Regions from separate parts of the Larsenimonas rhizosphaerae genome, predicted to be linked through region 3. Evidence: predicted binding sites of a transcription regulator. Region 3 holds the regulator's gene; each other region holds the start of a gene.
The links. The regulator sigma-54, encoded in region 3, starts transcription at its own class of promoters, with help from an activator protein. The targets are predictions, from matches to a motif close to TGGCACNNNNNTTGCTNT.
Positions count from the first base shown of each region.

Region 1: glnA (glutamate--ammonia ligase) is a predicted target of sigma-54. The motif match lies at 7,064-7,081, and genes of this name have one in related genera.
Region 2: OQ287_RS04310 (NCS1 family nucleobase:cation symporter-1) is a predicted target of sigma-54. The motif match lies at 1,783-1,800, and genes of this name have one in related genera.

Region 1 covers NZ_JAPIVE010000002.1:309,894-319,873, reverse strand. Annotated here, with positions in the region: gene OQ287_RS07970 (deoxyguanosinetriphosphate triphosphohydrolase) at 64-1,401, opposite strand; gene OQ287_RS07965 (IclR family transcriptional regulator) at 1,549-2,217, shown strand; gene ntrC (nitrogen regulation protein NR(I)) at 2,219-3,631, opposite strand; gene glnL (nitrogen regulation protein NR(II)) at 3,621-4,694, opposite strand; gene OQ287_RS07950 (DUF4124 domain-containing protein) at 4,859-5,434, opposite strand; gene glnA (glutamate--ammonia ligase) at 5,533-6,942, opposite strand; gene typA (translational GTPase TypA) at 7,553-9,382, shown strand; gene OQ287_RS07935 (diguanylate cyclase domain-containing protein) at 9,533-9,980, shown strand, end outside.
Region 2 covers NZ_JAPIVE010000001.1:913,711-923,690, reverse strand. Annotated here, with positions in the region: gene puuE (allantoinase PuuE) at 1-81, opposite strand, end outside; gene OQ287_RS04320 (aspartate/glutamate racemase family protein) at 78-830, opposite strand; gene OQ287_RS04315 (GntR family transcriptional regulator) at 827-1,564, opposite strand; gene OQ287_RS04310 (NCS1 family nucleobase:cation symporter-1) at 1,845-3,311, shown strand; gene OQ287_RS04305 (methyl-accepting chemotaxis protein) at 3,496-5,232, shown strand; gene OQ287_RS04300 (glycosyltransferase) at 5,343-6,491, opposite strand; gene OQ287_RS04295 (PIG-L deacetylase family protein) at 6,548-7,765, opposite strand; gene OQ287_RS04290 (glycosyltransferase family 4 protein) at 7,762-8,973, opposite strand; gene OQ287_RS04285 (SLC13 family permease) at 9,107-9,980, opposite strand, start outside.
Region 3 covers NZ_JAPIVE010000001.1:1,280,011-1,289,990, forward strand. Annotated here, with positions in the region: gene OQ287_RS05950 (MlaC/ttg2D family ABC transporter substrate-binding protein) at 1-230, opposite strand, end outside; gene mlaD (outer membrane lipid asymmetry maintenance protein MlaD) at 281-745, opposite strand; gene mlaE (lipid asymmetry maintenance ABC transporter permease subunit MlaE) at 745-1,521, opposite strand; gene OQ287_RS05965 (ABC transporter ATP-binding protein) at 1,518-2,348, opposite strand; gene OQ287_RS05970 (putative molybdenum carrier protein) at 2,518-2,985, opposite strand; gene OQ287_RS05975 (mechanosensitive ion channel family protein) at 3,019-3,894, opposite strand; gene OQ287_RS05980 (KpsF/GutQ family sugar-phosphate isomerase) at 4,388-5,368, shown strand; gene OQ287_RS05985 (KdsC family phosphatase) at 5,436-6,029, shown strand; gene lptC (LPS export ABC transporter periplasmic protein LptC) at 6,032-6,607, shown strand; gene lptA (lipopolysaccharide transport periplasmic protein LptA) at 6,632-7,168, shown strand; gene lptB (LPS export ABC transporter ATP-binding protein) at 7,175-7,900, shown strand; gene OQ287_RS06005 (RNA polymerase factor sigma-54) at 8,022-9,455, shown strand; gene hpf (ribosome hibernation-promoting factor, HPF/YfiA family) at 9,537-9,839, shown strand; gene ptsN (PTS IIA-like nitrogen regulatory protein PtsN) at 9,852-9,980, shown strand, end outside.

The DNA of each region.
Region 1 (9,980 bases), on a different contig from region 3:
TGTATAACAACCCGTTATCCATTTTCGCTTTCATTAGATCATGGCGTTATGGATACGTATCATTCAGTCCCCTTTCAATCGTCCTCCCATCTCCTGCGCCAGATCCACGGCATAGTGATCCGTCATGCCGCCAATGAAGTCCAGCATCCGCCGGTAGCTTGCATACAGCGACCAGGACGGCAGTGGCGTGTTTTCACCTATCAATGCCAGCACGCGCTCATGCTTGAAACTCGACTTGCCAGTGGTGTGCAGTTCATGCGCTGCGCCGATGAAGGCCTCCAGCAAAATGCCCAGAGTGGTATAGGCCCCGATTTCCAGCTTTGCCTTGCGCGGATTGCGAAAGATACGCTCCCGGGCGATCTGCTTGGCCTGACTGACGCCCCAGTGCAGGTCCGGGTGACACAGCTCCAGCAAATCACTTTCAAGGGCGCCGCCAAGCAACGAGGCTTCGTGATCAATGAACGCACGAGCCACTTCGTTAACGGCACGCTCCATGGCTGCACCGCGCAATACGGCGATCTGCCGCCGACGTGAAGCCCCCTCCTCCTTCATGCGCAGATAGTCCTCAGGGATGGTGCCGGCAATGCTGATCAGCACATCAGCCACCTCGTCAAAGGACAGAATCTCCATCTCGAGACCATCTTCCAGGTCGAGCAATGCATAACAGATGTCATCGGCGGCTTCGACCAGATAGGCCAGGGGGTGGCGGCACCAGACATCGTCATCCCGCTTCAGCAGACCCAGCTGCTCCGCAACGCTTTCCAGCAGTGTCCGCTCGGACTGATAGGCACTGAACTTGCCGCTGCGTCCGGCCTGCGTCACGGTCCACGGATACTTCATCATTGCTCCGAGGGTGGGCAGGGTCAGGCGCATTCCGCCACGAAACTGGTTGTACTCCACCTGAGTCACCACCCGGAACCCCTGGGCGTTGCCTTCGTAGGTCAAAAGATCCTGCACCTCCTGCTCAGACAATCCGTCAAACAGGGCCGGCTGACTGGCCAGGGTGCGACTGAACCAGTCACGAATGGCATATTCCCCCGCATGGCCAAATGGCGGGTTGCCGATATCGTGCGCCAGACACGCCGCCTGGACGATGACACCGATATCGGCAGGCGTCACATGAGCCGGCAGCCGAGAGGCCAGCCCCTCGGCCACCATCATGCCCAGACTGCGTCCCACGCACCCGACTTCCAGCGAGTGCGTCAACCGGGTGTGGATATGATCGTTCTCGGTCAGCGGATGGACCTGGGTCTTGCGCCCAAGACGGCGAAAGGAACCGGAAAAGACAATCCGGTCAAAGTCCTTGTGAAACGGTGACCGCCCGACTTCCCGCTCGGAACCGGCGGGCTTGTCATTGAGTCGGGCCGGGGCCAGAAGGCTGGCCCAGCGCATGGAAGACATGAGTTATTCCGCTGGCAAATGAATGAAGCGCTATTCTGGCACCGCTCTACCGGCCCTGCCAGCCAGGGGCACCTACTCGACCAAAGCGCAATGGTCGAGCGGTTTCACCTGACGCACCCTTGCAGAACATTCACGGAGATATCGCACATGGGCCAACAGCGTGTGGAATCAGTGGAGCGTGCGTTGACGTTGCTCAATACATTTTCTTCACGAAAACATATATTTACCCTGACCGAACTATCGCAGCATACCGGCTTTTATAAAAGCACGATCCTGAGGCTGGCGAGTTCGCTGGAGCGTTTTGGCTATCTCACCCGGGACACGGCCGGGGTTTATCATCTGGGCCCGGCCCTGGCTCGACTCGGTACTCTGGCCAGCGACCAGCATCCGGACATGGAAACCCTGATTCGCCCCCATCTTGTTCAGCTGAGAAACCGTACCCGTGAGACCGCGTCCTTCAGCACCCGTGACGGAGATACCCGCATCTGCCGCTTCCGCGAAACGGGTACCCATGAACTGTGCCACCTTGTCGAAGAAGGCAGCCGGTACGCGCTGGACAACGGCGCCACTGCACGCATGTTCGATGCCCCCCGTGATCAGCTCGTGCACGTCTCCCGTGGAGAGCGCACGTCCTCACTGGCCGCCGTGGCCGTGGCCCTGCGGGACCAGCAGGGGCGCCATCATGGTGTACTGGCACTGACCGGGCTCGACGAACGCTTCGACGAGGCCACCGTCGCGCTCTACAGCGATCTGCTTTTACAGGCCGCTGACCAGCTCGGGGCACAGCTGAGCCACTTTCAGGTACCGCCGCGATAGGTCAGTCCCCGTCGGCCAGAGCCGGCAGCAATGTCTTGAGCTTGCGCGTCAGGGTATTGCGCCCCCAGCCCAGCAGCTCGGCGGCCTCCCCCTTGCGTCCGCCGGTATGCTTGAGTGCCGTTTCGATCAGAATCCGTTCAAAGTCCGGAACGGCCTGTTCGAGCAGGTGGGTATGGCCTGCAGCAAGTGCCTGGTCGGCCCAGCCTCGGAATGCCCCCCGCCAGTCATCGGCATACCCTGCGTCCTGGCTGATATCACGCAGCTCAGGCGGTAGATCATCAATCAGGATTTCCCGCCCGGAGGCCATGACTGTCAGCCAGCGGCAGGTGTTTTCAAGCTGGCGTACATTGCCCGGCCAGGGAAGCGAGGCCAGGTGCATTTCGGCATCACGGGTCAGCACCTTGGACTCGGTGGACAGTTCCCTGGAGGCCTCGGCCAGAAAGTGGTGAGCCAGCCGGGGAATGTCTTCCCGGCGCTCCGACAGCCGCGGCAGATGCACGCGAATAACGTTGAGGCGGTGAAACAGATCCTCTCGGAAGCGGCCATCCTCGACCAGCGACTCCAGATGCTGATGAGTCGCGGCGATAATGCGTACATCGACCTTGACCGGGGTATGCCCGCCGACGCGATAAAACTCGCCATCAGCCAGCACACGCAACAGTCGTGTCTGGGTTTCTGCCGGCATATCCCCGATCTCGTCAAGAAACAGGGTGCCGCCATCGGCCTGCTCGAAACGCCCGCGTCGCTGAGAGGTTGCCCCGGTAAAGGCGCCCTTTTCATGGCCGAACAGCTCCGATTCCATCAGATCCTTCGGGATGGCCGCCATGTTGAGGGCAATGAAAGGAGCCCGTGATCGCGGACTGTGCTGGTGCAGTGCCTGGGCCACGCGTTCCTTGCCGGTCCCGGATTCGCCATTGATCATGACCGTGATGTGCGACTGGGACAGCCGGCCGATGGCACGAAAGACTTCCTGCATCGCCGGCGCCTCGCCGATGATTTCGGTGGTCAGACTTTCGGGAATATCCAGGGGCGCCTTGCGCTCGCGGGCATGCGCTACGGCGCGCCGCACCAGAGCCAGCGCATCATCGACATCAAACGGCTTGGGCAGGTACTCGAATGCGCCGCCCTGATAGGACGCCACGGCACTGTCCAGGTCTGAATGTGCGGTCATGACAATCACTGGCAGTTCCGGATAACGCTCCCGGGTTCGCGCCATCAGATCGAGCCCGTCCACACCGGGCATGCGAATATCGGTAACCAGTACATCCGGCGGCTGGCGCGCGATGGCTTCAAAGGCGGTCTCGGCACGTTCGAAACTTTCCACCTCCAGATCCGGGCAGGCCAGTGTGCGTTCCAGTACCCACCGGATGGCCCGGTCATCGTCAACAATATAAATGCGTGCGCTATCGGTCATGGGCAGTACGCTCCTTCTCTGATGGGGTCGGTTCCAGGGGGATCAGCAGACGAAACAGGGTTCTGCCCGGCTCGGAATCGCACTCGATCAAGCCGTGGTGCTGATGCAGGATGGACTGGGCAATGGAAAGCCCCAGCCCGCTGCCCTCGGCACGGCCGGAAATCATGGGATAAAACAGGGATTCGCGCAGCTGCTCCGGGATGCCGGGGCCGTTGTCGATAATGGATACTTCACATACCAGGCGGTGCCGTTCGGCGCCCAGCGTGAACTGCCGACGGGCGCGAGTCTTGAGTATCAGCCTGGGCGACTCGGTGCCACTCTCCTCCAGAGCCTGTACGCCATTGCGAGCCACATTCAGTACGGCCTGAATCAACTGGCGCTCATCGCCTACAAGCTCGGGCAGACTGGGGTCGTAATCGCCCACGAAGCAGACACGATTCGTTTCCGCGCGAAGCAGCGTACGCACCCGCTCCAGCACGGAGTGAATGTTCAAGGGCAGATGCTCGACCATGACGTTGGGGCCAAGCATGCGATCCACCAGATCCCGCAGCCGGTCGGCCTCCTCGACAATGATCCGGGTAAATTCCACCAGACTGTCATCTGGCAGGTCCCGCTCCAGAAGCTGTGCTGCGCCCCGAATGCCACCAAGCGGATTCTTGACCTCGTGAGCCAGTCCCCGCGTCAGCACCTTGACCATTTCCTGGCGCGCTACCAGCGCCTCTTCCCGGGAAATGCGCATCAGGCGATCCCGGGCTTCGAACTCCAGCAGCAGTTCATCCCGGGACAGGGGCGAAGCGGTGTAATCCACCGTAATGCTGCCGCCGTTACTCAGCGTCAGAGGCACCTCGCGCTGCGTATACGGGTGCAGCGTCGCCAGCGCCTGCCGCAATCGAACACCGATATCGGAATGTGCATCTTCGAGACACTCAAGGCCTGACTGCCGGACACGAAGCAGGCTGATGCCCAGCATGGCCTCGGCCGCCGGGTTCATCCACCGAACACGTAACGCCCCATCGAGCAGTACTACTGCGGTGGTGAGATTTTCTAGCAGCCGTTGGTACATCCTGTTCCCCGTCAGCGTGATTCACTGTGGTAGTGCAAGAAACGCGCCACTATTGGCACAACCGGCATAACATGCGCGCCGAGAGCGCAAAGGATAAAGGACCGGGCGCCAATGATGCACCATCAAGGTGCAAGGAGGATTTTCCTTTATTTCCGAATGCCCGTTCAGGGGGTATTAACACCTGAAACGCCGCCAACCGGACCCTGTCCGGCCCGGCGATTGACTCGGGCACGGTGCACAAACACCGTCACCGGTGGGGTACGACGCAACACGTTGCCCTGGCGGTCGAGCATTTCGGCCTGCAGGGTATGCTCGCCCCGCTCGACTCCGGAAACCATGAAGACCGTGGCATGCAGCGCCGACTGGCTGACGCGCCCATCCAGCATCAGCCGAACCCGATGCACTTTCTCAAGTGCAGGCACCACCGTTACGGAGACCTGGATATCACCGGCATAGCCAGGCGGAATCGTCGACTCGTTCGCCGGTGAATCAATCACAAAGCGCCGATACGCTGATGCAGCGTCCTGCTGAACCGAGGCAGACGGCGTTGCCATCCCCCTGGGTACGGCAGGTACCACGCCGGGCGTGGGTACCGATACAGGGTTGCCTCCCGGCAGGGGATGGTCGGAAAAGTGCACCTGTCCCTGTTCATCCACGGTGCGATATACCGTGGCAGCCTGGGCACCCCATGCCCCTGCCAGCAGCAAAAGCGCTGCGATGCCTGCCCCTTTTTTCCTCATGACACTCCTCGCCTGCCTGCCGCCCGATCAGAGCGTGTACTGCGTATTTCAGCACAAAAAAAGCCCCGCCGAAGCGGGGCCTTTCGATAACACAGCGATCAGAGGCTGTAGTACATGTCGAATTCGATCGGGCTCGGCGCCATGCGCAGGGCCGTTACGTCTTCTTCCTTGAGCTCAAGGTAGGCCTTGATCATGTCATCAGTGAACACACCACCTTCGGTCAGGAAGGCGTGGTCATCCCTGAGCGCCTGCAGGGCTTCTTCAAGGCTTGAAGCCACTGTAGGTACGGCTTCGGCTTCTTCTGCCGGAAGGTCGTACAGGTTCTTGTCCATCGCGTCGCCAGGATGGATCTTGTTCTTGATCCCGTCGATGCCGGCCATCAGCATGGCAGAGAATGCCAGGTACGGGTTGGCCGTCGGGTCAGGGAAGCGCAGCTCGACACGCTTGCCTTTCGGGCTGGAGGTATAGGGAATACGCAGTGATGCAGAGCGGTTACGCGCGCTGTAGGCGAGCATGACCGGCGCTTCAAACCCAGGTACCAGACGCTTGTAGGAGTTGGTGGACGCGTTGGTAAACGCGTTCAGGGCACGTGCATGCTTGATGATGCCGCCGATGTAGTAAAGCGCAGTTTCAGACAGACCCGCGTACTCATCACCTGCAAACATGTTTTCGCCGTCTTTCCAGAAAGACTGGTGAACATGCATGCCGCTGCCGTTGTCGCCAGCCATCGGCTTGGGCATGAAGGTGGCCGTCTTGCCGTACGCGTGCGCCACGTTGTGGATCACGTACTTCATGGTCTGAACTTCGTCAGCCTTCTTGACCAGCGTGTTGAACTTCACGCCGATTTCGTTCTGACCGGCGTTGGCCACTTCGTGGTGGTGTACTTCAACGCTCTGACCCACGGCTTCGAGGGTATTACACATTGCACCGCGAATGTCGTGGAAGCTGTCGACCGGCGGTACCGGGAAATAGCCACCCTTCACACGCGGGCGGTGGCCCATGTTACCGCCTTCACCGGTGGTGGAGTCGGTTGACCAGGCGCCTTCTTCGGAAGAGATCCGGTAGAACGAGCCCTGCATGTCGGTCTTGAAATGCACTTCATCAAAAATGAAGAACTCAGGCTCCGGGCCGAAGAAGGCGGTATCGCCCAGGCCGGTGCTGTTCAGGTAGGCTTCGGCGCGCTTGGCGATGGAGCGCGGATCACGCTCGTAGCCCTGCATGGTGGCCGGCTCGATGATGTCGCAGCGCAGCACCAGCGTGGGGTCTTCGGTGAACGGATCAAGATAGGCAGTGCCATCCTGCGGCAGCAGGATCATGTCGGACTCGTTGATGCCCTTCCAGCCTTCGATGGAGGAACCGTCGAACATCTGACCAACTTCGAAGAACTCGTCATCAACGGAGCGGGACGGGATAGTGACGTGATGTTCCTTGCCCTTGGTATCGGTAAACCGCAGGTCGACCCACTTGACGTCGTGCTCTTCAATCAGGGCAAGCGTTTTATCTGCCATGGTATTCCTCCAATATGAGCCTGGCTCGAGATGGCGTATGTAATGCTGCAACGAACTAACGGATATAAAGTGTAGTCGGCGCCTTGTTTGAGTGCAGACTGCCTTTTGACTGTGCAATTGCAATGCATTGAGCGTGCCAAAATGGGGCGAGGCATCACATGCAATATGCAAGCATCTGTTTTAAAGCATAAATCAAAATACAAAAATGCCTTTCTTCACCGAAACACCGTCCTGCCATCGCTCGGATCTCTCTGGCACGGCCATGACATGCACCAATATGACACATAATGAATACCGAACGCTCCCTCCTGGTGCAACACACCCTGACAGAGAGGCTGACGGCCTGTTTCAGCAGGCCAATACGCTACAACCAGGTCGATTGCGTAAAATTAAGTGCTTCTTGGCTTGAAGCCAGGACCGGAACCCACGACAATAGCGACCACTTCGATGCCCGGCATCGATGTCTTTAAAAGCAGGTGTGGCTGTTTCGTGGTTTGCAGGCCTGCCGCAAGGAGACACGCAGTACCCCCGCAGCAGATGCCGCATCTCATGACAAGCACCCGTGGCGCACTCCTACTTATCTGGCGCCCCTTCCTGACAGGACCCCGTTGTGATCGAAAAGCTTCGTAATATTGCCATCATCGCGCACGTCGACCATGGCAAAACTACCCTGGTCGACAAACTGCTCAGCCAGTCCGGTACGCTGGACCGCAAGGCAGAAGGCCAGGAACGCATCATGGATTCCAATGACCAGGAAAAGGAACGTGGTATTACCATCCTGGCCAAGAATACCGCGATCCGTTGGCAGGCCCCCAATAACGAGGATGTCTACCACATCAACATCGTGGACACCCCTGGACACGCTGACTTCGGTGGCGAAGTCGAGCGCGTCATGTCCATGGTCGATTCCGTACTGCTGCTGGTCGATGCCGTTGACGGCCCGATGCCGCAAACGCGCTTCGTGACCCAGAAAGCCTTCGACCAGGGCCTGAAGCCGATCGTTGTGGTCAACAAGATCGATCGTCCGGGCGCACGTCCTGACTGGGTTGTCGATCAGATCTTCGATCTGTTCGATAACCTGGGTGCCAGCGATGATCAGCTCGACTTCCCGATCATCTACTGCTCTGCCCTGAACGGCATTGCCGGCATGGACCCTGAAGATCTGGCTGACAACATGGATCCCATGTTCCAGGCCATCGTCGACATCGTCGAGCCGCCCAAGGTCGAACTTGAAGCACCGTTCCAGATGCAGATCTCTGCCCTGGACTACAACAGCTATGTCGGCGTTATCGGCCTGGGCCGCATCAAGCGCGGCAGCGTCAAGCCGAACCAGCAGATCACGGTTGTCACCAAGGAAGGCGCTACCCGCAAGGGCAAGGTCGGCCAGGTCATGACTCATATGGGTCTGGACCGTGTACAGACCGATGAAGCCACCGCTGGTGACATCATCTGCATCACCGGTATCGAAAATCTGGCGATTTCCGACACCCTGTGCGACAACAGCGCCGTGGAAGCCCTGCCGCCGCTTACCGTTGACGAACCTACCGTGTCGATGACCTTCCAGGTCAATGATTCGCCGTTCGCGGGCAAGGAAGGCAAGTACGTGACCAGCCGTAATATCAAGGACCGTCTTGATCAGGAGCTGATTCACAACGTGGCACTGCGTGTTGAACAGGGCGAAACGCCCGAGAAGTTCAAGGTCTCCGGCCGTGGTGAGCTTCACCTGTCCGTACTGATTGAAAGCATGCGTCGCGAAGGCTTCGAGCTGGCCGTGGGCCGTCCCGAAGTCATCATCAGGGAAGTCGACGGCGTCAAGCAGGAACCTTACGAAGAAGTCATCATCGACTGTGAAGAGCAGCATCAGGGCTCGATCATGGAAGAACTGGGCTATCGCAAGGGTGAAATGACCAACATGAACCCGGATGGCAAGGGCCGTGTTCGTCTGGACTTCATCATTCCTGCACGTGGTCTGATCGGTTTCCGTGGTCAGTTCCTGACCCTGACTTCCGGCACCGGTATTCTGACCAGCCGCTTCGATCACTACGGCCCGCTGAAGCCCGATGCCTCCATCGAGCGTCGCAACGGTGTACTGGTCTCCATGGTCGGCGGCAAGGCACTGGCATACGCGCTGTATGCCCTGCAGGATCGCGGCAAGCTGATCATCGACCATGCCACGGAAGTCTACGAAGGCATGCTGATCGGTATCAACAACCGTGCCAACGACATGGTGGTCAACCCGACCAAGGGCAAGAAGCTCGATAACATGCGCTCAACGGGTAATGACGAGAACATCGTTCTGACACCGCCGATCAAGTTCACACTGGAACAGGCCATCGAGTTCCTGGATTCAGATGAACTGGTGGAAGTTACTCCGCTGCACATCCGTCTGCGCAAGAAGCACCTGACGGAAAACGAGCGCAAGCGTTTCAAGAAAAACTGAACACGTTCAGCGTTTGACATGAAAGGGGCGCCCCACCGGGGCGCCCCTTTTTTTATGCATTATTCCTGTTTTGTAACCTGATCCCTGTCAACCGCCGGACTCTTGCGCCGATAACAGGTTATTGCCCAATGAACACGCCTCAGGTGCCCAATGATTCACGACCCGGATGCCCTCCGCCCGCGCGAAGCAGTGTTGCAACACCTGCTTGACGGTATTACAGAATTCATTGTTCTGAAGGATGGCAAGGGGCGCTGGCTTGTTGCCAATCAGGCCGTAGTAAATACCTATGGCCTGCAGGACCTCGACTTTCTCGGCAAGACCGACCTGGAATTACTGGCCCTGCGGCCGGAGCATGAATCCGCCTACCGCTATAACATCAAGACAGACGAACAGGCCTGGGCACATGGCAGTGCGTTGACGGTGTACAAGCAGTTCGAGATCAACGGGCGCATGAATACCTGGGAAGTGGTCAAGCTTCCCCGTTTCACGCCGGATGGTGCACGCGATCAACTGCTTATTGTCAGCCGAAACATTACAGACCGGGTAGAAGCAGAGGCGGCCCTGCGCGACAACGAGCAGAAGTACCGCCTGATCGCCG
Region 2 (9,980 bases), 370 kb from region 3:
GATACGGGCGTTGCCCGGCCACTGCGGATCAATGGGGTGCTCGCCATATCCCCTGAGGTCGCGCGGGTAGTGGGTATTCATGAACGGGTGTCCTCGTGAAGTCTGGCATAAAGGTGTGAATGCGGGCCGATGACCGGCTTGTCGATCGGCAGGGCGCGATCGTGCTGCTTGGCAGGTGAAAGGTCCAGTTGATCAAGGTGAACCAGCAGCTGTAGACCGGCGCTTACGCCATCAACGACAGGGCGGCCAAGTCGTTCCTGTAATCCGGGCGCCCAGGGAGCCATGCCGGCACAGCCCAGAATCAGGACATCGCTCTGGTCGGCGCTCAATAACTGTTCACTATCTTCCAGTACGCGTTGAAAGGCCGAATCGCTATCCAGGTCCAGCACGTTGATGCCGCTGGCATGGATGCCACCACAGTGTTGCGCATGGCCATATTCACGTACCAGCCGTCGTGCCAGCGGTACAGTGCGTGCCAGTGTGGTAATGATTGAGAAGCGTTCGCCGATCAGCCGGGCGCTGGCCATGGCGGCTTCTGCCATGCCGATGACCGGCCGCCGGGCAACCTCTCGGGCGGCGGCAATACCGGGATCACCGAAGCAGGCAATGACATGACCACGACACCCTGGGTGGTGGTGTTCGGCTTCGATGATGCGGGTTAAAAGACCTGGCACGGCAAGGGCTTCATCTGCATGCCCTTCAAGTGAAGCCGGGCCGCAGGGCGAGGTTGTGACCTCGATATCCAGCGCAGGAAAGCGGTGAGTGAGGGTGGTGACCAGCAGGTCGCTCATCGCCTGGCCGGTGTTGGGGTTGGCAATATGCCAGTTCATGATGCGTTCCTTGATGATGGTTTCGTACTGAAGAGCGTTTCGAAGTCGGGCAGGTCGGTATCGCGGGGTGTCATTTCGAGCCCCTGCTCAAGTGCTTCAAGGTGATGCTGCATCCATCGGGTCGCCTGGTCTGCTTCGCCCTCAGTGATCAGCGTGATCAATTCATCATGCTGACAGTGGCAGGGATGGGTATTGGCTGGAGGGTAAAGTGCGATCAACAGGGATGTGCGCGACACAAGCTGTGCCAGTGATTCCAGTAAGAGGGTGTTGTCGGCCGGTGTGAACAATCGAATATGAAATTCTCCGGACAGGCGAATGGCCTCCATGCGATTCCCCGTAGCAATGGCGCGCTTTTCCTGGTGGACTAGGGCTTCAAGGCGCTGGGTATCGGTGGCGGTGGTATGACGAACCACGGCCGGTATCAGGCCGCATTCAATGATGCGCCGCGCTTCGAATATCTCTCTGGCTTCTGCCGGGGTAGGGCTGGCCACGCGAGCACCTCGGTGTGGCGCCAGTACGATGAGTCCTTCCAGACTCAGGCGCTGCAGGGCACGGCGAATGCCGGTCCGACTGGTTGAAAGTGCCCGTGCCAGCGCATCTTCCGGCAGCCGGGCGCCGGGCCGGAGTCGTTGACCGATGATGGCCTGCCACAGGCTGACATAGACGGTGTCGTCAGGGAGTAGCTGCTGTATTCGAGTGGAGTCGAATAGATGACGTTGGTGTGCCTGGGTCATGTGATGCGCTCTTTTAGTAAGCCATGCTGTTATTTAAGCAGGAAGCGTGCCAGGTGTGTGTCGACAGAGTGCGCGCTGTTTTGTATACAATAAATGTCATTTCCTGCACACGATAAGTGCAGGGCGTGGCATTCATGCGCTGTTCAGGGGCATCGACAAGACTGACATGGCCCCTGGTGTATTTGAATGATGCGGAAATAGCGCCTTGAGCATCGGGTTGGCACGCCTTTTGTATACAAAAGGACCACACCTTGTGTTCTCACCGCTTTGGAGCCGCAGCATGGATAACAATTACAACACGCGTGACTGGAGTCCGACGCTTTACAACGACGATCTGGGGCCGGTTCGGCAGAAGTGGACGGCCTATAATATTTTCGCCTTCTGGATGTCTGATGTGCACAGCGTGGGGGGCTACGTGTTCGCCGCCAGTCTGTTCGCGCTGGGTCTGGCCGGCTGGCAGGTGCTCGTATCCCTGCTGGTAGGCATCGGCATCGTCCAGGTGGTTGCCAATCTGATGGCGCGTCCCAGTCAGCGTACCGGTGTGCCCTTTCCTGTGGTATGTCGCCTGTCCTTTGGCATCAGGGGTGCCAATGTGCCAGCTGTCATCCGTGGCCTGATTGCTGTCGTGTGGTATGGCATTCAGACCTACCTGGCCTCCAGCGCACTGGTTCTGGTGTTGTTGCGTTGGGTTCCATCGCTTGAACCTCTGGCCGGGCAGTATTTTCTGGGGCTGTCGCTGCTGGGCTGGATCGGGTTTTCAATCATGTGGGTGCTTCAGGCGCTGGTGTTCTGGCATGGCATGCATGCCATCAAGCGGTTTATCGACTGGGCCGGGCCTGCGGTCTATGCGGTCATGTTTCTGCTGGCTGGCTGGATTGTGTACAAGGCTGGCTGGAGCAACATCAGCTTTTCGATCGGCAGCAAAGAGTTGAGCGGAATGGATGCGGTGTGGCAGATGGTGGTCGCTGCGGCGCTGGTAGCAGGTTACTTTTCAGGACCAACCCTCAATTTTGGCGACTTTTCGCGGTATTGCCGCAGTGAGGCAGACGTTCGGCGCGGCAATTTCTGGGGCCTGCCAGTCAATTTCCTGCTGTTCTCGGTCATTACGATCGTGGTGGTATCCGGAACCCCCGCCGTGTTTGGCGAGATGATCAGCGATCCGGTAGAGACGGTGGCTCGCATCGATAATGCAACGGCTGCGGCACTGGGTGTGCTGACATTCATCATTGCCACCGTTGGCATTAATATCGTGGCCAACTTCGTGTCACCGGCATTCGACTTTGCTCACGTCGCACCGCAGCGTATCAGCTGGCGGACCGGGGGCATGATTGCGGCCATCGGCTCGATATTCATTACGCCCTGGAACCTGTTCAATAATCCGGACATCATCCATTACACCGTCGATCTGCTGGCGGCCCTCATTGGCCCGATCTACGGCATTGTATTGCTGGATTACTACCTGCTGAAGCGTCAGAAGGTCGATGTGAACGCGTTGTTCATTGATGACAGTCAGGGCGCCTATTACTTCCAGGGGGGGGTCAACTTCGAAGCGGTTAAAGCTCTTCTGGTCGCTGGAGTCGTTACGATCATCATTAATTTCATACCGGCACTGGGTGATCTTCGTCACTTTTCCGTCTTCATTGGCGGGTTGCTGGCGGCCGGGTGTTACGGGCTGTTTTCCGAGTACTGGCTGGGAGCTGCCACTGCAGGGCGCCGTGTCGTGGTTCCGACCGGAAGCCGCGTATAACGTGCCATTTCCTGAATCTGATGGGTATCGGGGCCTGACAGGGCCCCTTTTTATTGTCAGGCGTTTAATTTTTTCAAGCGAGTGCCGATACCGGAAAGGCGGTTAATACTGTCGGATGGCGCCCATGGATCGGGGCAGCATCCCTGCAGGGTATCAACAACTCCCAAGCATGGATTAAACGAACATGACAGTTGCGGATCGATTCAAGAGCGTAAGATATCGTCTCATTGGTGCCTTCGGCAGTGGCGTGGTCGTCGTGGTTGCTCTTGGCCTTTTTGGTGCCTATGGCATTCACGAAGCCAACGGTGACCTTGAACGGGTCTACAAGAACAACCTGATTGCCACCCAGTCTCTGGGCACCATCAAGAGTGAATTGTCCGAAATTCGCGGCAAGTCACTGAGCATGACCACCCTCAGGGATGATGCTCAGTCGGCGGAGATCCTCAAGGCGGTGCAGGCCTCCCAGGATGCGGTCAATACCAGCCTGGCCGCATATTATCCGGCCATGGTGTCATCGGGTGAGGAGCGTGAGGTCGCCATACGCTTCATCAATACCTATGATGCGATGTCCGCAGGACTTGAGCGGATGCTCGCGGCCATTCGCGCCTCCAATTATGACCAGGCTCGAGATCTGTACGTCAGTGACGTGAGGGCCAGCTTTCATGAAGCCCGCGACATCAGCAACCAGCTTCTGGCCATTCAGAACGATCAGTCCGCCACCTTTTACGCCAATTCCATGGCACGTTCGAATACTGAGCAGTGGGTTATCTGGCTGGCCATCGTCGTGGCGGCTGTTTCCACGGCAATCGTCGGTCTCTGGACCATTCGTTCGGTCATTGCCCCCTTGTTGAAAGCACGCGAACTGGCGGCCTCCATTGCCGAGGGTGAGCTGGACAACGACATTGATACGCGTCGTGCTGACGAGTTTGGCGACATGCTGCGTGGCCTGCATGCGATGCAGCAGCGCCTTTCTGCGGTAGTAACGCGCATGCACAGTAACTCCGAGTCCGTGCAGGTGGCAGCGAAGGAAATTGCCTCCGGTAATGACGATTTGAGTCGTCGTACCCAGGAGCAGGCTGCCAGTCTTGAGCAGACGGCGGCCTCCATGGAGGAGATGACATCGACGGTACGTCAGAACGCCGATAACGCTCAGCAGGCCAATCAACTGGCAGCCAGTGTCAGTGAAAAGGCAGTGCATGGCGGTGAAGTGGTTGGCAAGGCCGTTCAGGCGATGGAGGAGATCAACGCCTCCAGTAAGAAGATTGCCGATATTATCGGTCTGATTGATGAAATTGCGTTTCAGACCAATCTGTTGGCACTGAATGCTGCCGTTGAAGCAGCACGGGCCGGCGAACAGGGTCGTGGGTTTGCAGTAGTGGCTTCGGAAGTCCGGAATCTGGCGCAGCGCAGCGCCAAGGCCGCCAAGGAAATTACAGGGCTGGTCGAGGAAAGTGTGGTGCGTGTCGAGTCAGGCTCCAAACTGGTCAGCCTGTCCGGCGACACGCTGGCGGACATCGTCGCCAGCGTCAAGCAGGTCAGCGGCATCGTGGCCGAGATTACCCATGCAAGTCAGGAACAGTCGACCGGTATCGACCAGGTGAATCAGGCTGTTTCACAGATGGACCAGGGCACGCAGCAAAATGCCGCGCTTGTTGAAGAAGCGGCGGCTGCGAGCCGAACACTTGAAGAGCAGGCCGAGGAGCTTCGCCAGGAAGTGGCCTTCTTCAAGCTGGGGCGTGCGGTAGCCAGTACCGGTGGGCAGAGGAAGGCCGCGCCGTCTTCACGTCCGGCAGTACCACCGGCGGCCAGGGCTTCAAGGCCTGCTGCGGCCTCGGCTCCAGGAAGGCTTCCGGCTGCGAAGGCACATCGACGCGAGGCTGTCTCTGCAGTGGGCAATGATGATGACTGGGAAACCTTTTAACGCTTTACCCCTGTTTCAACGACTGATGTAAACATCTTCATGATGGTGTAGTCCCCGCTTGCCGCGCATGGAATGCCAAGGTTCCTGCGCGGCCTTTTTATTGTCGCCATTCAGGGCGTGACAGGCAGTGCCAGAAACTTCTCCATGATACGGGTATCCCTATAGCGTTCGTAAAGTTCCGGATCGGCAGAAATGTCAGGAGGGTTGTCAAGACCTTCACGTATCCTGGCGGCCAGTGACGCAATGGTGTCATCTGCGATCAGGCGCGCCTGATCATTGATCAGTACATTGCGAATACCGCCGGGCACATCCGGTGCTACACAGGGGGTGCCGCAAATCATGCTTTCTGCCAGCACGATACCGAATGCCTCACTGCGCGAACTAAGGATGAACAGGCGTGCGTGCTTCATCCAGGGGTAGGGGTTAACGCGGCTTCCGATCAGGTGGATGCGGTCCTCCGCATTGTGCTCACGAATCACGGCTTCGACATGGGGGCGCATGGGGCCATCACCGACAATGACCAGATCTTCATCAATGCCGGCAGCGAGATAGGCTTTAACCAGAACGTCCTGTCGCTTGACGTTTGACAGGCGGCACACTTGCACTACAAAGGGACGAGAAGGAAGTTCTACCGCCTCATTGGCCCGCTCCCTGATGCCGTCGATATCACACACATTGCCGATGGTCGTCCAGCGTGCTGGTGAGATCCCGTAGAAGGCCAGCTGTTCTTCCAGTTGGCGGCGAACGTTTGGCGTATTGCAGACTACCTGTTTGCCTTCATAAAGCCTTCGCAGATAGAACCCTCGGAGGCGACCGCCGTATTCACCAGGCCAGGATACCGTAACCTGCCAGAGCCGAGGATCACGCCAGGACCACACGGTTTCAAAGGCGCCCTGGCCGCGCATGATAATTCGATCCAGCGGACCATGATCATGTTCCAGCGCAGCTACAAAGCGTTTCAGATAGCGCCCGCCGTACCAGCCGCGCCACACAAAGCCTGACCCCTTCATGAGGGGGGACAGCAGTGCACGGGTAGCAAGATCGTACAGCAGACCTATACCGGTTTTACGAAAGGCCTTGTCGAAGTCCTTTCGGTGGACGTGAACACCCGGGTCCGGTGTCAGTTCATGTCCGCCCTTGAGAACCAGAATGTGAACCTCATGTCCCTCGCGGTGAAGCACATTGGCCAGATTGATTGTATTGCGTTCAATGCCGCCAATACTGAGTTTGCGAACTACCAGAAGAACACGCTGAGACATGACACATTGCCAACCATGGGAGAGGTCAACATGGTAGCGCACTCGTTAATACGCGCTCAAATTTCCCGGGCCCACCCGTCAAGGAACGCCTTTGTTTCAATGCATCTAAAGAATTCCGTAGACCGAATGGCCGCCTGAAAGTAAGGATCCCTTTCTACTGCAAACCGTGATGTAAAGCCGGAACGTCTGGCTTTCCTGCGCTGTTGGCGGGGTGAAAACCGATATGATAAATCACTCATGCTGTCCAGCAGTAATGCCTTGTGTTTTTGAAGCTCCGGGCTTAGCACGTGATGGTATGGGGCTGGTGCGTCATGGAACAGTTGCTTGACTGCGATACTGTCGGGTGGCGTCCAGGCTGGCTGACAGGCGGGCCCTGGTGGATAGCCCCCTTGATAGTGATTGGCGTACATCAGGATGGCCTCTGGCTGATGGTCGCTATCGGCCAGTGCCAATGCAAGTGCCAGCGAAGCTGCCTGGTGATCCGGGTGGGGATCGAATTCGGGGTCTGTCACCAGAATCGTGGCAGGCTTTATCTCATGGATCAGCTCGGTCAGGGGGGCGATGATGTCCTGGCGCACAAGGCCTGACGAGGAGGGCGACGGAAGCCTTCGATGATTATGCTGGCGCAGTGACTCGACCGGTATATCGGGTGTAATGGTCTGCTGGTCGTGAACAAGTGCCCATCCCATGCCGTCCGGCATGCCGATCAGTGTGGAACGTTCAGGCGTGATGCCTGATAGCAGCGGTGTGGCGATGACATTCCAGGTCCGCCACTGCGCCTTGCGTTGCCGGGCGGCTTCAAGTGTATCGTCCAGCCCCGAAAGGTATTGACGCTCCAGACTTTTCAGTTTTTCTCCAGCAGACAGGGTGACAATATAGGTGTCATCTGCGTGGGTGGTATAAAGCCCTCCTGCTGCCAGTTCCGCATCGTCCGGATGAGGCGCAATGACAAGCCATGGCCCCTTGAGCTGCGGGCGTGGCCAGAGTCTTGTCACCGGCGTGCTGCTGAGTGTGGCGCCTTTCAGCGTCAACCTCATTTCCGCGTGTATCGTTTCTTCATGGAGTGGCCAGGTCAGGCGCTGTTCAATGTGGTCTCGGTCCAGCGTGAATACGACCTCGGGTTGTCCTGGCTGATGGAGCGTCGCAGTCGGCAGGGGTTGCTGCCATGGTCGCCGTGATACACCAATATTGAAGGTGATATCCAGTGTTCCACCGTGGACGAGGCTGAAAGAGGCGCTGTCCTTTCCTGTGGCGCGGGTTTCCAGAAGGGTCATCTTGTTGTTCCATAATGGTGTAGATGGGACACCATGTTATCGACATAACGATCAAACCCGAATCGTTCGCGAACAAGTGCCTGCCCTGCGATACCCATGTTCTTTCGTCGTGTCTCATCCAGAAGCAGTTCAGCGGTTGCATCTGCAAGCTGCTTTGGCGATACCCCGAGCGGTGCCCTGAGGGTATCGGTATCAGGGTCATACACCTGTTCCGGAATACTTTCATGATTCGCATGCAGGGTGACGGAGGCTGGGGCTTCCGTGCAGGGTAATGTCATGCCGGTAATTCCTTCGCTCAGGGTTTCCGGCAGTCCGTCTACCCGGCTTCCAATCACAGGGCATCCTGCTGCTGCAGCTTCCACACTGACCAGGCCAAAGGTTTCTCGAAAGGATGGGCACAGCAGTATGTCAAATTCAGCCATTCGGGCGTTGATGTCGCTGCAGTAGCCGTGAAACCGTACGGCACCCTCCAGACCAAGTGATGCGCACTCCTGTCTCAGAGCTGCTTCCATCATACCGGTACCGATGATGTGAAGTTCAACGTCAAGCCCACGATCCCTGATTATTTTCAATGCCTTGAGAGCAATGGGAAATCCCTTGACGGGGACCAGCCGACCTACCATCCCCAGCCGATATCGATGCTTTTGTCTGGCTGGGCGATCAGTCGTCGCTTCACAAGTAACCTTCTGCCCGGGCATCAGGGGGTTATGTTGGACGATCAATGGAACATGATCCACACCCCAGCGCAGCTCCAGCATGCGGCGGGTGGCGTTGGATACACAGATCACTGCCTCGCAGGCCCTCAGGTGATCAAGCCGGGCTGCGCTGGGGTTTGAGCGCCAGGCAGAGCCGTGGTCGTAATGAATGGTGGTGGCACCCAGTTTGCGATGGGCCTTGATCAATGGCACTGCATTGAGCTGTGACCAGCTCAGCAGTACGTCCGGCCTGTCGTGTTGTTTCAGTGCGCGTGTCAGGCTATGCGTACGTACATGTGTCAGCGCGCCGGGGATACGCACTCTTCCGGGCTTTTTATAGCTCATGACGGGCACGCTTTTCTGCATTTTCTGCTGGATTGCGGGCGCAATATGCGTCCCCTTGTTGACCAGCAGATTGTGATGGCCCCGGGCTTCCAATGCGTGCACCAGGCTAGCACTCAACAGGCCAATGCCACCGGCTACATTGAAACTTGCGAAATGAGAGATATTCATGAGTATCGTTTACCGCAGAGCTAATTGAAACACTGTTTTTTAACAATGGGAGCATACTACGTAACGTCGGTAACAAAGCAAGCGAAAGCGCCGGAAATTGATCCGGCGCTTTCGTCATGAAAAGGTCTGCCGATTACAGCCAGAACAGGGTGATCAGACCATAAGCCATGAAGGTAACGATCAGCGTACCGGCCAGATTCAATGCCAGACCGGCTGAAATCATCGACCCTATCCGCATTTTTCCTGTAGCGAAAACAATGGCATTGGGCGGCGTGGCGACCGGCATCATGAAGGCGCAGCTGGCTGCAATGGCAGCCGGCACGGTTATCAGGAGTACAGGCACGTTCAATGACAGGGCAAGCGCGCCCAGTAGCGGCAGGAAGGCTGCTGCGGTCGCTGTATTGGAGGTCACTTCCGTCAGAAAGATAATTACCAGAACAATGGCAAGTATAAGTAGTACCAATGGCAATATGCCGAAGATTGACAGATGCGCCGCTATCCATTCTGCCAGCCCCGAGCTTTTCACCGCACCGGCCAGGGACAGGCCACCACCAAACAGCAACAGTACGCCCCAGGGCAATTCGCTGGCATTATCCCAGCTCATCAACCGAGACTGATCCGGCTGGCCGGAGGGCATGAGGAACAGCCCCACACCGATAATCATGGCAATGCCGGTATCCGATAGCCATTCCATGCCCAGGTCATTGATAAGGGGGCGTAGAATCCAGAGTACCGCCGCTACGACAAATGTGACGGCGACACGCTTTTCGGCATGACTCATTGGCCCGAGTTCCTTGAGCTTGTCCTCGAACAGGGTTCTGCTCTGTTCACCATTGCCATGATCTGCAATGCCACGCGTCAGCCACCACCAGGTCAGCGCCATCATGGCGAGGGCAATGGGCAGGCCGACGATCATCCACTGCGCAAAGCCGATATCCATGTTCTGATCCGTGGACAGGTAGCCGGCAAGAAGCGCATTGGGGGGCGTGCCGATCAAAGTGGCAACG
Region 3 (9,980 bases):
TAGTTGAAATCAACGATCGGGCTGACGGTACTGTCAACCAGTTGCTTCAACTCATCCTCGTGCTGGCGATAATACTGCTGACGTCCTTCAAGCTTGCTCATCAATGCCTTGGCATTGTCGCGGATCAGGGTTTCAGGGCTATCCTGTGCGGCCTGTGCATTCATGGCCATCAATGCCGTCATGCACACCACACACCACGTCATGATCCGAGTCAGTATTGTCCGTTGCATCTATCTGATCTCCTTGTCGTCCGGCACATGCCGAAAATACGTTTTACACGTCAACTCTTGCTGAAGTTCGACACCAGTTGCTGGATAAGTTCTTCCAGCACCAGCGCCTGCTGGGTATCCTTGATCGTTCCACCATCCTGCAGCATGTCCGGCGAACCGCCCATTGTCAGACCGATGTACTGCTCGCCAAGAAGCCCGGAAGTCAGAATGGCCGCCGTTGTATCCTCGGACAGCTTGTCCTTCAGATCATCATCCACCGCCAGAGTCACGCGGGCGTCATACCACTTGGGGTCAAGCGAGATATCGGTGACATGGCCTACCGTAACGCCCGCCATGGTCACGCGAGAGCGCTCCTTCAAACCGCCGATATTGCTGAAGTTTGCATACAGGGTGTAGGTATCATTGGCCCGCGACAGGGACAGCCCGCTGACCTGCAGCCCCAGAAATACCAGCCCCAGAAAGCCCGCCACGACAAACACACCCACACCACATTCAAGCCATTTACTGCGCTTCATTAAATATCTCCAAACATCAAGGCAGTAAGGATAAAGTCCAGACCCAGCACTGCAAGAGAACCATAGACCACGGTGCGCGTTGTGGCCCGCGATATGCCTTCGGACGTCGGCTCGAGGTCATAGCCCTGAAAGACCGCAATCCAGGTAACCACCAGAGCAAACACCACACTTTTCAACATGCCGTTGAGAATATCGTCCGTGAACATGACACTGCTTTGCATGGTGCTCCAGAACGAACCGGAATACACACCCAGCCAGTCCACACCCACCAGGTAGCCGCCAAGGATGCCGACCACACTGAAAAACACCGTCAATACCGGCAGCGATATGAACCCGGCCCAGAGCCTGGGAGCAATAACGCGTTTCAGCGGATCCACACCAATCATTTCCATGCTGGTCAACTGCTCGGTCGCCTTCATCAGGCCAATCTCGGCCGTGAGCGCCGAACCGGCACGCCCGGCAAACAACAGCGCTGTCACGACAGGGGCCAGTTCACGCAGAAGCGACATTGCCACCATCTGCCCCAGTGCCTCCTCGGCACTGAACCCGACCAGCACCACATACCCCTGCAGTGCCAGCACCATGCCGATAAAGGTACCGGACACAACAACAATCGGGAGGGACAGCACGCCGATGAAATGGATCTGCGCCAACAGCAGCTTCAACCCGCCACGCACGGGAAGACGTAACCCCATCACCAGGAAAATAACCGAACGACCCAGCGATTCCAGCGTTTTAAGCGTCACTCCGCCAAGTCGTGATAATTGATGCATCATGACCTGCCCCTTTTACCGGTATCACTGCCCTTGAGCATGTCATTGCGAAAGCTGGTGTGGGTCGGATAATGAAACGGCACCGGCCCGTCAGGTTCACCATGAACAAACTGGCTGACTCGCGGGTCTTGCTCGGTGGCAAGCTCGTCTGGTGTGCCCTTGGCCATCACACGACCATCGGAAATAACGTACACATAGTCCGCAATGGTCAGTGTTTCCTTGATGTCATGAGAAACCACCACCGCTGTCATGTCGAACGCCTGATTCAACTGACGAATCAGCTTGACCAGCACTCCCATGGAAATTGGATCCTGGCCGACAAACGGCTCGTCATACATGATCAAATCCGGATCCAGCGCGATGGCACGCGCCAGTGCAACCCGTCGCGTCATCCCGCCGGAAAGCTCCGACGGCATCAGATGATTGGCACCCCGCAACCCTACTGCCTGCAGCTTGATCAGGGTCAGGTCGCGGATCATGGATTCAGGAAGATCGGTATGCACACGCAGGGGAAAGGCCACGTTTTCAAAGACGGACAGATCAGAGAAAAGCGCGCCGCTTTGAAACAGCATTCCCATGCGTCGGCGCATGCGAAAAAGCTCCGGGCGAGACAATCGGTGCACATTGCGCTCGGCAATATGTACCGTACCTGCGTCCGGCGTCAGCTGTCCGCCCATCAGCTTCAGCAGCGTGGTCTTGCCCGTACCGCTTGGGCCCATGATGGCGGTGATCTTCCCACGCGGGATCGACAAATTGACCCCGGAAAAGATTTGGCGACCGCTTCGCGAAAAGCTCAGGTCAGCCACCTCTACCAGATTCGAGTCGTTCATGGACTCCCACTATTACAAAGGATAATTATCGAACATCGTATCCTAACCCTGCACTACAGGGCCAGCCCCTACGACACACCGAGCATTACGGTAGCTTATGCCTGCCCTGGTCCAGGCAGGTAGGCACCGGCTGGAACGCTCGCGGTCATTGCGGATATGCGCGCCATCATCATCCGGTGGCCTGCCGAATGAAAAGGCTCATTGTCTGCTTCACATGGGCATACATTTCCGGACAGTTACCTGCACCCGGACCAGCCACATTCAATACTTCCACATTGAAGTCATTGATGAAATCGATCAACAGCGCTGCAGCCTGATCAGGCATGATCAAATGTATATCGATCAGTTTGTATGGCCTGCCCTGACGAATGCAGAATAAAACCGTTGCTTCCGTGCCACCACGTACGTACGAGGCATAGAAAACAACAGTTCCATCTGCATCGATGACATTGTGCTTCGTGCGCTGTCGGTAGCCTCCGCCTATCTCAGTCAGGGGGTATATGTCGGCAAGCGGCCCGTCCTCTGCCACTCGCCCTACCGGGCAACTCCCTCCGATCGGGAACCCTGCATCAAGACCGGCATCGAGCGCCGCTCGATCGGCCCCTGTCTGCCCACCGCTTATTACCTTTGAAAGCATGTCAGCACCTGATGAAAAAGGTGTCCACGGTCATCATCTCCAGGGCGTGTCATCCCGCTGACTGGTCAGTGACAGTGGGTCCTTGAACGTAAGCGTTCGGTACGGGAACGGAATCTCGACGCCCGCCTCGTCCAGCGCATACTTGATAGCCGTCACTACCCTGTCTCTGCTTTTATGCATATGAATCGGCTCTGACTCCGCCCACCACCGCACGGTAAAATCAAGCGATGATGAATTGAACTCACGCGCATAAACTTCGATACCGCGCTGCTGATCGATGCCCTCGACCTTTTCAAGGGCGCTGGCAATTACCTGACGCGCCCTGTCGACATCTTCACTGTAGGCCACACCCACTACCAGATCGAAACGGCGAACAGCCAGATCCGTCACGACATAGACAGGATTCTTGAAAAGAAAGCTGTTGGGGAGCAGCACCAGCTGACCATCGGTTTTACGAAGATAGGTTTCCCGCACCGTAATCTGCTCAACACGTCCGCTAACGCCTTCGCATTCCACGAAGTCATTAATGCGCATCGGCTTGCGCAGCATGATAAGAACACCGGCAAAAAAGTTTTCAAAGATATCCTTGAAGGCGAGCCCCACTGCAACCGACCCCAGCCCGAGAGCAGTCAGCATCTTGCCCGGTGTAAGGCTTGGAAAGATTATGGTTACCGCCACCAGCGACCCTATTATCCATACCGTCACCTTGCTCAGGCTGATAAACAGGTCACGTAGTGAGCGACGAATTCTGGCATTCTTCAAGGACCCTCGGATAACAACAGTCAGAATGGCTGACACGCACCAGGTAATCAAAAGGGCAACCAGCGCGACCACCAGCAGGGGAAGCATATCAATGAAACCAAGCCACATGCTTCGAGCCTGCTGATAAAGTGGTTCAACAAATCTCATTTTCATACTCCCCAAGTCATACCGGCCGGTTCCCGTACACGCCCTGGCACAACGATGAAATACGCTGCCCCCTGTCACGGTCTTCACCTCTTCACCGAGAGTGCATCCGTTGCAACATCCAATAGCCTGCGATGGCTGCCAGCCTGAAGACATCATCAAGGCCTGCACCGCGTAAAAGACAAAGGATAGTAGCAACCCGGGAAGAGAAAGCAGTCACCTCCATCCCGCAGGCACATACGGCATCAGTACCAGACGGGCTCGGCAACATGATACATCAACGATACCTGATTAAACCGGGATTGCGCGGCGACGCAAGAAGGCCGAAAGCGGGTCGGACTGACAGCCTGACAGTGCACCAGCCACGCACACACTGTTGACCTCATATGCTAAAAACGTGCAATGGTTGCACAACGGGGGCCGCACCCGTTTAATAAGTGCCCTGGTTTACTCGGCCTGATGAGGCCACTTCTCGTACCATGCCGCTGGATTTTTCATGTCAGATACCGATGCTTTACCCTTTATAGACAGTGGCCGGCGCACGCTGGCTACTGAACGGGACGCCATCAACGGACTCATCGACACCCTGGATCATCACTTTGCTTCAGCCTGTGCGCTGATGCTTGAGTGCAAGGGCCGAATCGTCGTCACCGGCATGGGCAAGTCAGGTCATGTCGCGCACAAGATTGCAGCCACACTTGCCAGTACCGGCACGCCGGCCTTTTTCATGCACCCGGGTGAAGCCAGCCATGGCGATCTGGGAATGCTGACCGCCAGCGATCTGCTACTGGCACTATCCAATTCAGGCGAAACGGCCGAAGTAACGGCGTTGCTGCCGGTACTGAAGCGACGGGGCCTGACCATGATCGCCATGACAGGCAGAAACGATTCCTCGCTGGCCCGCCACGCAGATATCCACCTGACCATCAGCATCGAAAAGGAAGCGTGTCCGCTCAATCTGGCGCCCACCTCATCAACCACTGCCGCACTGGCGATGGGAGATGCGTTGGCCATTGCACTGCTGGAGGCTCGGGGATTCAGTGTCGAGGATTTCGCCCTCTCCCACCCGGGTGGCAGTCTGGGCAAGCGGCTGCTGCTCAAGGTCAGCGACGTCATGCATCAGGGAGAACGGCTTCCAAGCGTCACGCTGGGTGCCAGCCTGAGTGATGCGCTGGAAGAGATTTCCAGAAAGGGGCTGGGATTTACCTGTGTCGTGGATGAACATGGCACATTGTGCGGGGTCTATACTGATGGCGACCTGCGACGCACCATTGATCATCATGACAACCTTCGTGCCCTGAGCATCGACGATGTCATGACCCGGGGAGGACACACGACCTCGCCTGATCTGCTGGCCGCGCGGGCACTCAATCTGATGGAAACCTGCCGCATCACCGCGTTGGCCGTTGTGGATGAGGCTCATCGTCCCGTGGGCGTATTGCATATGCACGACCTCCTGACCCATGGTGTTGTCTAGAAGGAAGGACGCCGCGCGCTTATTTCACGCTGTGCCCATCGGGCACGGCACGGTATACGGAATTGATATGTCACATTGGCTCGATACACCCGCCTGCAGCAAGGCGGCCAGGCTTCGTCTTCTGGCACTGGATGTGGATGGTGTACTCAGCGACGGCAGGCTCCTCTATACAAGTGATCACCAGGAAATCAAGGCGTTTCACGTTCATGACGGCGTGGGGATCAAGGCCCTGCAGCGACTCGGTATTCAGGTGGCCATCATTACCGGCCGTCGCTCGCCCATGGTTGAGCGGCGCTGCAACGAGCTGGGCATCGATCATCTGATCATGGGCCGGGACGACAAGTGGGCTGCCCTGCAGGAGTTGACTCGCCAATTGGGCATCGACATTACAGAGACAGGGTACTGCGGTGATGACCTGCCGGACCTGGAAGCCATCCATCGTGCAGGCCTGGGCGCAAGCGTGCCCAATGCACCGGACTACATCCAGCAGGCAGCGGATATGGTAACCACCCGACGCGGTGGCCAGGGAGCTGTCAGGGAGCTCTGCGAATTCATCATCAACGCCCAGGGACGCTGGAACGAGGTACTGACCCATTATCACGTGGAGGACGCCGCCTCAATACCACCCGGCACGACCTCCAGCCAGTACATGGGGGAATAATCATGCGCTCCCTGCTCTCACGGATCTCCCCACGGCTCTGGTTTATCCTGATCCTGCTGATTGCCGGCGGCGTCATGGCCTGGATCGAACAGCGCGACCGGGCAAACGACACCGACACCTCGCTCGGCAGCCAGCAGGAAGCCCCCGACTACTATGCAGAAGGGGCTACCTATACTCGCTATAATGATCAGGGGGAAATCTACCAGACCCTGGCCTCGCCACGGATAACTCACACGCCGAATGATGACATGACGCATGCAGAAACGCCGGAACTGACCTGGACAGCCTCCGGTGGCGACGTCTGGCACGGCCGCGGTGATACCGGCCAGGTGGAAGGAAACGGTGAGCACATCACCCTCTCCGGTCATGCACGCCTGCGACAGCCTGACAATGACTGGACGCTTTCCACCGACACCCTGCACTACACACAGCAGGACCAGCACGCCTGGAGCGATGTAACCTCAACGTTTACCCAGGAAAACCAGACCACGACATCGAACCGGTTTGACGCCTGGATTGATCAGGACAGGGCCGTACTGGAAGGCGACGTCAAGGGCAATTACCCGCCCTCCCGGTAACAGCATTACTGACAAGGACTATTCATGATATTGCGCACTCCCCTTCGGCTGGCCGGTGGCCTGACCCTGGCGCTACTGGCTCACCAGGCGCTGGCTCTCCCCTCTGACGCCAGCAAGCCCATCCACATCAGTGCCGACAAGCTGAACCTTGACGACAAGGCCGGCACGGCGGTGTATACCGGCAACGTCGACATGACGCAGGGTACCATGCTGCTCAAGGCCAACCGCGTTGACATACAGCGTGGCAACAATGGCAATGTCTCCCGGGTTACCGCCATCGGTCAGGGTGAGCGCGCCTACCTGGAACAGAAACCCAATCCGCAGGACAGCAAGGTGCAGGGATGGGGTGACAAGGTCATTTATCACGCCGACACCCGTCGCGTGGAATTGATAGGCAATGCCAAACTGATCCAGAGTCCGGACACCTTCAATGGCGCCTACGTCGAGTACTTCCTCGATCGCCGTCAGGTCAATGCGCGAGGCGGCAAGCCAAGCAGTTCGGACAGCAGCGACCAGCGCGTGGAAATGACACTGAACCCGCAAAACAGTCAGAGCCAGTAATTCGCCATGAAAACACTGTCAGTGGCCCACCTGGCCAAAAGCTTCAAGGGCCGTCGTGTCGTCCATGACATCAGCCTCACGATTCGTCAGGGCGAGATTGTCGGCCTGCTTGGTCCAAACGGTGCCGGCAAGACCACCTCGTTTTACATGATTGTAGGGCTGGTGCAGGCAGATGCCGGCACGATCATCATTGATGACCGTGACCTGTCCCGCCTGCCCATGCACCAGCGGGCCCGCGAAGGCATTGGTTACCTCCCGCAGGAAGCCTCCATCTTTCGCAAGCTGAGTGTTGCCGACAATATCATGGCGATTCTCGAAACCCGACGCGATCTTGACAAGGCAGGCCGGCGGGCAAGGCTTGAAGAACTCCTGCAGGAATTCAATGTCACGCACATCAGGGATAACCAGGGCATGGCACTATCGGGCGGAGAACGTCGACGCGTCGAAATTGCCCGCGCGCTGGCCACCGAGCCGGATTTCATCCTGCTGGATGAACCCTTTGCCGGCGTGGACCCGATCTCGGTCGGTGACATCAAAAGCATCATTCGCCAGCTGAAGGCGCGCGGCATTGGGGTGCTGATCACCGATCATAACGTACGCGAAACGCTGGATATCTGTGACAACGCCTACATCGTGGGCAGCGGTCAGATCATCGCAGAAGGCGATACGCCATCCATCCTGGCCAACCAGCATGTCCGCGACGTCTACCTTGGGCATGAATTCAGATTGTGATGTCAGTCAGGCCAAGGATCTCATACCCTGGCATGAAAATTGCTTCAAATAGTGTTTTTTGACTTGCACGTCCCGCCAGGTCTCGATAGCGTAATCACGGACTTGTGACGACCGGGATCGTATAACGATGAAACCATCCTTGCAGCTCAGGGTCGGCGCTCACCTCACCATGACGCCGCAACTGCAGCAGGCCATTCACCTGCTGCAACTCTCGACGCTGGACTTGCGTCAGGAAATACAGCAGGCACTGGACAGCAACCCCATGCTTGAGCAGGAAGACCTGTTCGATGAGTGCGCCAGCCCAGCCGACAATGATGATGACTGGCAGGAAAGCATTCCCGACGAACTGTCTCAGGACAGCAGCTGGGAAGACAGTTTTCAGGATGCTTCCCTTGGCAGTCTGAGCAGCAGCGTCGCGCCTGCCGGCGAGTCCGATATCGAGCGCAACACCTCGGAGGATACCCTTCAGCAGCATGTTGAATGGCAGGTCATGATGCTGGACCTGGATGACCAGCAACGCGCCATTGCCGAACGATTGATTGATGCACTGGACCCCAATGGCCTGATTGCCCAGCCTCTCGAGGACATCACGGAGGGCCTGCGCGCCCAGGGGTTCGAGTCCCTGAGCGTTGCCGACGTGGAACGTACTGCCATCATGCTCCAACAGTGTGAACCGGCCGGTCTGTTTGCCAGAGACCTGCGCGAGTGCCTGTTGCTTCAGCTTGATCAACTTCCTCAGGACACTCCCCTGCTGGCTCAGGCACGCCGGTTGATTCGCCAGTTCCTTGAAGCCCTGGGCAACGGTGATACAAGGCTTCTGAAACGCCGGCTGGGCATCGATGATGAGAGTCTTGAACGAATCACATGCCTGATCAAGGCACTGGATCCACATCCCGGCCGTCAGTTCGACAGTACCAGCCACCAGTACGTTATTCCTGATCTGACTCTGCGCCACAGCACACGCCATGGCTGGCAGGTCGAGCTCAATGAAGATGCGCTACCGCGTCTTCGGCTGAATCCGGACTACAGCAGCCTGGTACGCCGTGCCGATAAAAGTGATGACAATACCTTTTTCAAGCAGCACCTCCAGGAAGCGCGCTGGTTCATCAAGAGCATCGCCAGTCGCAATGACACCCTTCTTCGAGTGGGTCGCGAGATCATGGCCCGCCAGCATCGGTATATCGACATGGGGGAAGAAGGCCTGAAACCGCTGACCCTGTCCGACATTGCAGGCGCTGTCGACATGCACGAATCCACCATCTCGCGGGTGACGACACAAAAATTCATCCATACTCCCCGCGGAGTGGTCGAACTCAAGCTATTCTTTTCAAGTCAGGTAGGGGGAAGTGGGGAAGGAGACGCCCACTCCGGCGCCGCCATTCGCGCCAGGATTCGCAAATACGTCAGTGAAGAGCCCACAAGGCGCCCCCTGTCCGATGCCCGGCTGGTTGAATTGCTCGATGACCAGGGCATCAAGGTGGCACGTCGCACTGTCGCCAAGTACCGTGAAGCGCTGGGTATACCATCTTCCAGCGAACGTCGGAAAATGGCCTGAATGACGCCGGAAAGACAAGGCTTTGCCTGACAGTAAAAAAGGTTACAATCCAGTATTCATCCGTGGGAAAAGGAGTACGCCATGCAGGTCAATATCACTGGTCATCACGTCGAACTGACAGACGCACTCAGAGAATACATCAACCAGAAACTTTCTCGACTGGAACGCCATTACGACAACATCACCAATGTCCAGGTGACCCTTTCCGTCGAAAAGGAACGCAAGCTTGCTGCCTGCACCCTGCACGCCAGCGGCGCCGACCTGCACGGCGACGCTTCCCACGAAGACATGTATGCCGCCATTGATGCGCTGGCCGACAAGCTGGACCGCCAGCTGGTCAAGCACAAGGAAAAGGCACAGGCACGCGCCCAGGGCGCTCGTTGAGATCCTGGTACTATGAAGCTTGATCAACTCCTTCCGCCCGAACGCACGCTGTTTGATGTTCAGGGCGGAAGCAAAAAAAGGGTGCTGGAATTTTTCAGCACCTTTATCGCTCAGAATATTCCCAGTCTGGATGATCAGGAG